Regions from separate parts of the Desulfosporosinus youngiae DSM 17734 genome, predicted to be linked through region 1. Evidence: riboswitches for the same ligand, from Rfam matches in the RefSeq annotation. Region 1 holds a riboswitch; the other holds the start of a gene.
The links. Region 1 has a riboswitch for molybdenum cofactor ahead of DESYODRAFT_RS17610 (hypothetical protein). Riboswitches for the same ligand answer to the same signal wherever they lie in the genome.
Positions count from the first base shown of each region.

Region 1 (5,087 bases):
TAACAGTGAAGAGGATATGGATTATCTGCTGGAAACGATTCCTTCAGTCATTAGTAACATGCGAAACGGGGATTGAGCTTTGTAATTATTTTCTGTCTTTCTAAAATTACAGTAAATATTGAATTTATATTTGAGCTAAACGCTTGTACAAGAAACCGGGGTATGCACAATAATATATAAACCTAAAGGAGGTAAAGGAATAGCACATCAAGGATGTTGTAGTCAAAACGAGTCGGTGGCCAAAACAATTATTTCAATTACCAAGGTCAATAAGATAAAGGGGGAAACATTGCTTGACCATAACGTTTACAAAATTCGCTGGATTTTGTTTTATTTTATTATCAGTGCTAAGACTTACACCCTTTATAAATGCAACTGGGAAGTGGTTGCTATATGTTTCGCTTGCAGCGTTTTTTCTAATATTATCTGACCTAATAGAGTTCTACATCGAAGGTATAGCAGTAAAGAGAGAGGTTAAACTGAATAAAACATTAAATCACCTACCTTCAGTCCTCCTTGCGGGTTCACTGATAGCTGTAATCGTTTTACCCTATCTGAAAATCAATATTCCTGTAAAACAAGTTAATGCATTGAGTGACGCTATTACATTAGTTAGCTTAGGTATCGCAATAGCACTAATTGGGTTCAAAACAGAAAGAACAAAAAAATCATCATTTGATAAAACTAATTCTATAAGGGATGAGATCAGAGAGTATATAAATTCAATTGAAGGAAAGCGTGTCATTGATGAGAGGATAAGCGAGCTATCGTCACAAGATACACAATCAATTGGAGTGCAAAGAAAAGATTCAAAGTAAGGGTTTGTTGCTGCTACTTATGCGGGCTGGGTTTACCTGAAAATTTACAGAAAATAGCCAAGTTGAGGTGTTTTTGAGTGAATTGACTTAAGTTTACTCCTTCTGGGATTATCGGAAGAGGAGCGGAAGGAATTCATCGCCCAAAACGATGTGGCCGGCATGACGAAACAGGAGCTCCAGCAGGCCTTGAAAGATAGGGAGCCAGGCCATGCAGGAGAAAGAGCAGGCCCTTAGGGTATTCGCCGTATTCCAGTGCAGGAAGGGTTGTGTACGGTTTTTTTATGGATGATCACTGAATAGATAACTCCCCATATAGCAATAGGTTTACGCTGAAAATAGACAAAATGGATGCACCTTACGGACGAAATTATTGATACACTTTGGAAATCATGATCAAACCCCCACTAATGAGCTGCTAATCTCTTATTTAATTCTTCAGCTATTTCTAATTCGACTAAATCGATATTTGTTTTACCAATATAACCTGCCGGAATATCATTTGCTCTTATGAAATCGACAGTTTTATAATAGGTTTTGTGGCTCATATATTTTGAATAAAAGAGAACAAAATCTATCTCTCCAAAACTTCTAAATTCAATCTTGTCATTAAAGCCATCTATCGTAAGAATTGTGGGAAATTTAGCCTTTAACCGTTTTCTCCAACTTGGGGTCCCTCCGATGATTAAGAGCTTCTTATTGGTGATAAACTTCGATAAATCTAATGAAGTCTCTGTGGGTAAATAATCATTTTTAAGATCGATGAAAAACTCCCGAAGTTGAAAAAGTTCCTGTCTATTTTTCATTTCAGTATTTAGGTTTATTTTAAGTTTATCGATCTTCTTATTTAGCTCATTAATTTGTGCTTCATAAAATCTGCTTTGCTCAGATAAGGCATTTTTCAGTTTAAACTCATAATTTTCAATCTCACTTTTTAGTTTTTGTGCCTGGATTTCAACAGTGTCTTTTTCTGATGATGCAATATCTAACTTCTCCTTAAGAGCTTTCAATTCGGAATATAGGGCATCTTCATCACTATAAGTAAGATAAAGTTCCCTTGCTCTTAAGTATTCATTAAGCAGCATTTTTACAATATATCCGGCACCGAATGATTGCACAACCTGAGTTTTATCAAATTCCGATTTTCTCGTAGTTTTTATAAATGCCAGCATAACTTTATCTAAATCATTTTGGTTAAGCTTAGGAGAAATGGAATCAACATCTAATTTATGGATTAAAAGGAGATTGCGTAAACAACTTACAATATTTTTTATCTCTTTATTCTTACTATAAAGAATATCTGAGGAATTTTTTATTACTCCAAGTTCATTCTTGACTATCTGTTTTACTTTGGCTAATCTATTTTCTCTTTTTAATTCACTTTCAATATCAGTATTAATAGGGTTAATGTTAATAAACAAACTTGCCACATTAAATGCGTTTTCCACAACTTGCAGGTTGAGTAAATTTTCATTCATTTGTTTCATGGTGTAAAAATATAAAACAATCAGCGTTTCAGTTAACTTGAGGTTTTTATTGGTGTCTTCTATTGCTGGCAAATTTTTTCTAAATCCATCGTAATTATTATTTTGAGCATGAATATATACATCTTTGTAATATTTCTTGATGAGCCGTAAGACCTTCACTTTTATCAGCTCGGATTGTTCGGCGCTTAGTAAAATACCCAAAGTTTTTTTAGCATAAATTTCTTGTTCCAAGTCACCGTTACTTAGTAAGACATGATTATATCCTGAAAAGTTTTTAGCGTTTTCAAAGAACATTAATTTATTCTGATTATAAATGGAAGCTATATCTTTTCTCATTTCCTTATTTAAAGACAATCCCACAGAAATAATTGCCATAAAATATTCTTCTGCATCATTTAGGTCAATATCATGATTCTCTGAGAAAAATTCCATGACTTGTTTCATTTTTATACTTGCCAATGAAATTCACCACCTAACAATTTTGAAATGCATTGGTACTCGAAAAAAATAAATGGCTCCGCCAATAGAAAGCGGAGCCATAACTGATTTTAAATCCAGTTGGCTTTAATCCACCTCCTTTTCAAAACGTGAAGGCATACCCGTTTCCAAGTATACCCCGAGGGTTCTAGACCCTGTCCGGTGTCCATAGATTGCTCTTTAGGTTCATCCCGGCTCGGAGATTCGTTTTTTAATTTTAAATCTTGAATTTACCGTTAAAACCAGCACCATTGACTGTTATCTGATTATCTCGGGAACATTCAAATGTTGGATAATAGCTTTGTTTGTTTATATTTAATATTGGTAAGAAAAATGAGGCTTATGGATCTGATTGTCGAACCTACGTAAACATGAATTATACGTTTCCTCTGTTATTATACTGCACAAAATTCCTGTTTATCAATGTTTTTATTAATTTTCGTGTAACACGCTTTTTTAAAGAACTAGATTGGAGAGGTATATTTTTATTGAGTCAGAAGATCCGTAAAACTGGAAGGAATGGAAAGCGGGAAAGAAGGCCAAGAATACGCTATATTGACCGACTCCATGACATTTATCCGGATTTTTTAGCAGATATTTCACTTAGCAAAAGATCGAATGATTTATCAATGTTCAAGAAAACCCTGGTTTCTAATACCATGGATTTCAGCAAAAATATCCTTATTACTCAGTAATAGGGGTGAAGCATATGGTTAAAAGTGAAAAAGAGAAAATGCTATCAGGCGTTTTTAGGACCAAATGTTCAAATCTATACGGTTGGGCATCCTACTGACCCCGCGGAGAGACAAATAATGTTTGGATTGGCGGCGGAACCATTATCTGCCCGGGAGTGACAATCGGAGATAACCTGACGATAGGCGTGGGGAGTGTGGTGACTAAGGATATACCTGACAATGTAATTGCCGCGGGTAACCCCTGCAAAGTAATCAAAAGGCCTCCGCCTAGGGCGATTAAGCTTCATATCCAAAAAGTGTCATTTGATTTTTGCCGGTGGTGCAGATTGCAACCTCTACAGCATCTAATTGAATCGTATTGCCCAGGCCCAGCCCGGTATGGCTTCCCACAAATGATGTCTGAAGATTATTTATTACGTCCCAGGGAGCAGGTGCCCCCAGTACTGCAGCGGTTATATCCTGTTCAAGGGGATTTGTCAGATAATCGGCAGTACCGATTAAGGAACGGCTTACCTGCCCCAGTCCGGTCCAGGCTGCCTGAGCATTGGGCCGCCAGGAAAAGATCATTGAACTGACCCCTACGGCAACGGTCAGACTGAGTCTGCAGTAGAATTTTATAACAACCTGCTCAATATCCAAATAATTAGACATTGCCGGAAGCAGGCTGTACCCTAAGATGATATTTCCTCCGGTCTGTGTAAGCAAGCCTGAGGCTAAAGAGGCAACGCTGCCATTATGAAGTCCCACGGCATTATTAACATTGGTGAAATCAGTCCTGCCGTTATAGGCTGTCTGAGTAGCTGTAACAGCCCCGGAAGTATTGCATTTTATTTGCTCATCAGATGTTCTTACCATAAGAGGAGTGTTTGGACTGAGATTATAAGGAGAATAAAAACTTTGACTTACCGTACTGAAAGGCTCTGTTATTCTGAGGGAAAGGAAATCATTATTTCCATTACTTAACAGGAGGGATACCGCCTGAGAAGCCGATGCTTGCACTGCTGTCAGACAGACGCTTTTCTGCGCCTCCGGAGTCCAAAGAGTTATTCCGCTGGTCAGGACGCCAAAGCTGGCATATTTAATCAGGTTTGAGTTTTTTTCAATAGCTGCTGGAATTTGCTGAGGACTGCTCATTAACCGGCTCTCCTTTGATTTTTTGACCTGGCCTTGAATGCCTGGCCTTATAACTCATACCCTATCAGGGTGACATTGACGGTTCCGGCAGCACTTGTGGTAACAGACACCGCTTCATCCGGATTAAAGCGAATAGGGGATAGGAAGCTTTCACTGCAGGTGGCCAGGCTGCTGGTAAGCATAATCGACATGAAAACAGAGTTGCTTCCTCTGTTTAGCTGAATGACCACCGGAACAGAGGCAGAAACCTGCCATGCCGTCATGAATATGCTTTGGCCGGAAGCCGGTGTCCAAATCGTTGTATTGGTTTGAGCGGTAGTGAATGTCCGGAAGAAGACGATATCGGACGGATATTCTCTTGTAACCAAGGGCTCTTCTAAAACAATACTCATGAGTCTGGTTTGATCGCCCATAAGAAAACTCCTATAGCACATATTTTTATCATAATTAATTATATGACACGTTGTTTATAGCGTGAC
Region 1 is NZ_CM001441.1:3,768,801-3,773,887, reverse strand. It holds gene DESYODRAFT_RS17620 (aminotransferase class V-fold PLP-dependent enzyme) at 1-76, shown strand, start outside; gene DESYODRAFT_RS17615 (hypothetical protein) at 294-818, shown strand; partial or broken gene DESYODRAFT_RS27485 (DUF3102 domain-containing protein) at 909-1,019, shown strand; gene DESYODRAFT_RS17610 (hypothetical protein) at 1,223-2,761, opposite strand; molybdenum cofactor riboswitch at 2,860-2,993, opposite strand; partial or broken gene DESYODRAFT_RS27480 (LbetaH domain-containing protein) at 3,529-3,731, shown strand; gene DESYODRAFT_RS17600 (hypothetical protein) at 3,751-4,608, opposite strand; gene DESYODRAFT_RS17595 (hypothetical protein) at 4,656-5,021, opposite strand; gene DESYODRAFT_RS17590 (DUF4183 domain-containing protein) at 5,076-5,087, opposite strand, start outside.

Region 2 (5,087 bases), 1.8 Mb from region 1:
AGCTTAAATGAGTTGATTAAAAAATCGGCGGTTTTGAGGTCTGACTAATATTTTAGTCATCTCAAAATCGTCGATTTTTTAAACTGGAGACTGTGTAGAGGTCTGTTGACCTAAAGTAATGAGGCCAACGATGTTATAAGACTACTTTTTTAACCCTTTGATTAGCTCGTGAATGTTCGTTATTTGCTTTTCGTCCAATCGATTTAAGTCGTCAATGACCGCTTTTATTAAAGGAGGATTGCTTGTCCCCTCATCAAAGAATTCCTTAGGGGAGATGTTGAAGTACTCACAGATATAAAAGAATACTTGCATAGAGGGCATGGATTTCCCATTCTCAATATGATTAATATAATTCTCATTTTGTCCAATGGAAAGACTCATATCACGAGCGGAAACTTTTTTCATTGTTCTCAGTTTTGCAATTCGCTCGGATAAATATTTCTCATACATATTGGTGATCACCGCCTTGTATACAATATTGTACATTTTAATAACTTGTTATTCGCAACATCTAAAGTCTTATTTTGGTTGACATACAATTTATGAAGTTGCAAAATAAAAGAAGTACAATGTTAAATGGTGTGAAAGGTGGTAAGCTAACATGAATATGAGAAATATATATCGAAAAATTGCCAAAGAGCATGGCGTAACTGTTGCTGAAGTTAAAAGAGAAATGCAAGCGGCTATTGACCATGTCTACAAAAAAATTGATAAATCAGAGAGTGAAAAGATTATTCAGGAAAGTATATCGAGTAAGGCTGGAATCCCTACTACAGAAGAGTTTATAAAATCATTAGCCCATAAAATAAAAAGATAGGTATTATGAAGACCTGGCATACTGGTGATGAGATGGCATTGGAAGAGTGGGCCGGCTCGGGCAATGCAGAGTTCGGTGCTCAGGAATTCCCATCCTGGAGTGCCGAATCCTTTTCAGAGAAGGTTTTGGTCCGCGGCCGTGACATACGTTTAGCTTTTGCGGGGAGCCTAGCCCGGCCTGTCCGAGATTTGTACGCGCGTATGATTCTCGGATAAGCAGGATAGAGGGACTTCTCGCCTTCGCCGGATACCGGAGCGTACGCTGCATTTAGGAAAGTTCAAATTGAAGAGCTGCCAAAAGGGGGAGCAATGAATCGGCGGCCGCCCGACTTAAGCTGCTTACTTGACATCATGTGTCGCTAAAATTACTATATACAATATGAAAAATCAGGAAGAGAGGAATATGCTAAGATTCAAACTTCTGCTTAAACTTGTGCAGGCAGAATTAAAATCCAATTATACGGAGGTACTGAAAATTGCTAATCCAAAATGGAACCATTATTACAGACAAATCTTCAATAAAAGCTGATTTGCGAATTAAGGACGGCATTATTACAGAAATAGCAGCCAATCTTATACCGGAAAGCAACGAGGAAATTGTTAACGCCGGGGGCATGCTGGTCATGCCCGGCGGAATTGATGTGCACACGCACATGGATTTAGATGTGGGAATCGCACGGGCTACCGATGATTTTTATACCGGAACAGTGGCGGCCGCATGCGGCGGCACCACAACCATTGTTGACCACTTGGCCTTTGGCCCTGAAGGCTGCAGTATCCGGCATCAATTGGACCATTATCACACCCTTGCCGAAGGTAAAGCGGTCATTGACTATTCATTCCATGGGGTCATTGGACATGTGGATGACGCTATTTTGAAGGAAGTAGAGGAGCTTGTTGGCGAAGGGATTACCAGCCACAAGTTTTACCTTACCTACGGGCAGAAACTAACGGACCGGGAATTTTTCCTGCTCATGAGAAAAGCAAAAGAATTGGGAATTATGCTGACGGTTCATCCTGAAAACCATGATATGGTGGGTTGTCTGAAAGAGTTATTAATCGAACAGGGAAAAACTTCACCAATCTACCATGCGGTAAGCCATCCGGTAGAAAGTGAGGCGGAAGCAATAAACCGTCTGATTCTTTTTGCTCATGTGGCGGACGACGCGCCGCTGTACATTGTACATTTGTCTTGTGAAATGGGCTTGGATTATATCCGTCAGGCACGGCAGAGGGGGCAGAAAAACCTTTTTGCCGAAACCTGCCCTCAATATCTAGTCTTAGATGAAAGCCGCTACCGCGAACCCGGCGATGCCGGTCTGAAATATATTATGAGTCCCCCGCTCCGCACGACGAAGGACAACCAGGCTCTGTGGCTGGGTCTGCAGGATGGCAGCATTCAAACCGTTGCAACGGACCACTGCCCATTTTTCCTGAAAGGTGAAAAACAATTAGGAAAGGACAATTTTGCCAAGACACCTAACGGGGCACCTGGAGTCGAGCCGCGCATGGCACTTTTGTTCTCGGAAGGTGTGTCGGCGGGAAGAATTGATGCGCAGCGCTATGTAGAGATCACGTCAACAAATCCGGCGAAATTATTCGGGTTATATCCCCGTAAAGGAACCTTGGAAAAAGGCAGTGACGGCGATATTTTGATTGTTGATCCCTCAGTCGAACTGACTCTTACCCACGGCATGCTGCATGAAAATGTTGATTATACCCCTTATGAGGGTATCTCTCTACGAGGCTATCCATATATGACAATATCCCGTGGAAAAATCGTCGCCAAGGAAGGATGCTTTTTAGGGGAAAAAGGATCGGGAAAATTCATCAAACGAAACCTGCCTATACTCAGAAATATAAGATAGACATTCAATTAGCCCAACTTCCTAAAGAATGCAGGTATATATGTGACGTTATGCTGGCTAACTGTAAGGCACAATCCGGATATTTACAAATCCATCGCGTTGTTAGGAAAAAATTAAAAGTGTTTTTGTTCCTGTTGTGTTTTGTTAGTTTACGTTATAGAATGGTGCAAAAGTTTATGATATAGTATTTATATAGGTCTATGTTTCATGATGTTTATAAGTCTATGTTACGATGTTTATAAGTCTATGTTACATAGTAGTTACAAACAACATAGTTACTCCAAGCCGGGATGGTCCTAAAGGTTTCGCCCATGGACACCGGCCAGAACAGATAATGTTCTCAGGGTATGTTTGGAAACGAATATGCCTTCCGACTTTGAAAAGGAGTGAACGTGGGGGTTTATTTCGTATGAAAAAAAACTTCACTGCTTTTCAGTGAAGTTTTTTTTATTTTTATTATCACTTTGCGTCAGAAAGGAGTTTTAGGTTCTTCATGGAAAAAAGTGTAATCATACCACCCAAACCCTGCACAGAGGTATGCAACGACTGCTCCTGTCATTGCGTAAAAAAGATCGTTCCTGTGCCTACGGTAGACGAAGCACTGGAACTTTGGCTGGGGAAAATACCCCTGCGCGGAGAGAAGGCGGAGTGCATCCCTCTGGCGCAGGGATTGGGCCGGGTGCTGGCCGAAGATGTTTTCGCCAAAGTGGGTGTACCAGTGGCCACTTGCGCCGCGCATGATGGTATTGCGATCCATTTTGAAAAGAGCAAAGCTGCCTTTGAGACGGGAAGGCGAATTTTACAGCCCGGGGATTTTCACCACTGCCCCATGGGGTCCGCCCTACCGGAGGAATTTGACTCTATTGTCCATGGAGAGCAGTGCAAAATCAACTCCGACGGAACGGCCACCTTGCTGGAACTTCCGGTGCAGTATCAAAGTGTCAAAATCAAGGGTACCTATGTGGGGCAGGGGGAACAACTGGCCGGTGCCGGCGAAAAGCTGTCCCCCTCTCATCTGGCCCTCATGCAGTACACCGGCCACACCTTGGTTTCCGTGAAATGCCGGCCTAAAATTTCCATTATTCCCATAGGGGATGATCTGGTGCCGCCGGGCACCGTACCTGCGGCGGGTCAGTGCATTGAGAGTGACAGCGTCTATATCCAAGCCATCGCTGCCCAGTGCGGCGTCCAAAGCACGGTTTTCCCCATTGTGGCCGATGGGGGAGAAGCTATCGAGGCGGCCATTCAAAAGGCGCTGCCGGGCTGCGACATTTTAGTGGTAATCGGGGGCGTTGGTAAAGGGGAAGCCAACTACGAAGACTACACTCTTGAGGCCGTACGGAAAATGGGACAAATTGCCTGTCATGGGGTGCAGCTTAGTCCCGGCGGCAAAAATCTGCTCTTGGCACAAATTGAGGGGAAACCGCTGCTGGGCATTCCCGGCCCGCCTCACGCTGCTATCATTATGACGGAATATTTCCTGCCGCCGGTTATTGAATGGTACATGGGCTGCCTTTTGTATGAACGGCCGGTGATAGAGGCGGTTTTGGAGGATGATTTTCCCCCGCGGGGCGGCGGGTCCAGTATTTGGGAGCCGCGCGTTCATGTGCGCGGGACCCCTGGCGGATACAGCGCAGGGCTGGTAGGACGTATGGACGAGACGGTTGAAAACTTTATCGGGGCCAATGCCTCGGTCTCCGTTACAGGCGATCTGGATCAGTACCGGAAAGGCAGGAGGATCAAAGCTAAATTGCTTGTCAATGAGCGGACGATTCCTTCTAATACTTAGTGATTTGCCGCCGAAAACGATTTTTTCCCAAAATTGCCGATCCTCTGGAAAAGGTAAGAAATAATGATGAGATCGTTACTGACGAAATATTAAATAGGATTACGAGTTTGAAGGAGAAGTTAGATTGATAGGTAAGCGTGTGGAGCCCAAAAAGCAGGCCAAGCAGCCGCTGATTTTGCTGGGTATGGGCGTCGTCTTGTTCCTTATTATTGTGTTTTCCTTTACTTTAGGCCGGTATACCTTGAGCCTCCAAGAAGTCATCACCACCTTTTTTTCTCCCATTACCGGGTCGACGGTGGATGTGACCTTAAAAAATGTGGTTTTTCAGGCGCGGCTGCCGCGTATTCTGGTAGCGGTGCTGATCGGCAGCGGGCTGTCTGTAGCCGGCGCTGCCTATCAGGGTATTTTCCGCAACCCCATGGTGTCGCCGGATCTGCTGGGAGCCTCGGCCGGGGCGGGTTTCGGCGCGGCGGTTGCCATCCTGTTTTCCTTCAGCTATTTTGAAATTCAAGTCACCTCATTTTTCTTCGGCATCATCGCAGTGTTTTTGTCTTTCGGCATTTCTTCCGTTATCAGCCGCGACAGCAATAACGTTCTGTCGCTGGTCCTGACGG
Region 2 is NZ_CM001441.1:1,989,538-1,994,624, forward strand. It holds gene DESYODRAFT_RS09290 (helix-turn-helix domain-containing protein) at 142-450, opposite strand; gene DESYODRAFT_RS09295 (sporulation initiation factor Spo0A C-terminal domain-containing protein) at 602-817, shown strand; gene DESYODRAFT_RS09300 (hypothetical protein) at 823-1,032, shown strand; gene hydA (dihydropyrimidinase) at 1,293-2,684, shown strand; molybdenum cofactor riboswitch at 2,951-3,087, shown strand; gene DESYODRAFT_RS09310 (molybdopterin molybdotransferase MoeA) at 3,178-4,473, shown strand; gene DESYODRAFT_RS09315 (FecCD family ABC transporter permease) at 4,598-5,087, shown strand, end outside.
Region 2: it holds a riboswitch for molybdenum cofactor, as region 1 does, so the genes downstream of both, DESYODRAFT_RS09310 (molybdopterin molybdotransferase MoeA) here and DESYODRAFT_RS17610 (hypothetical protein) in region 1, are expected to answer to the same signal.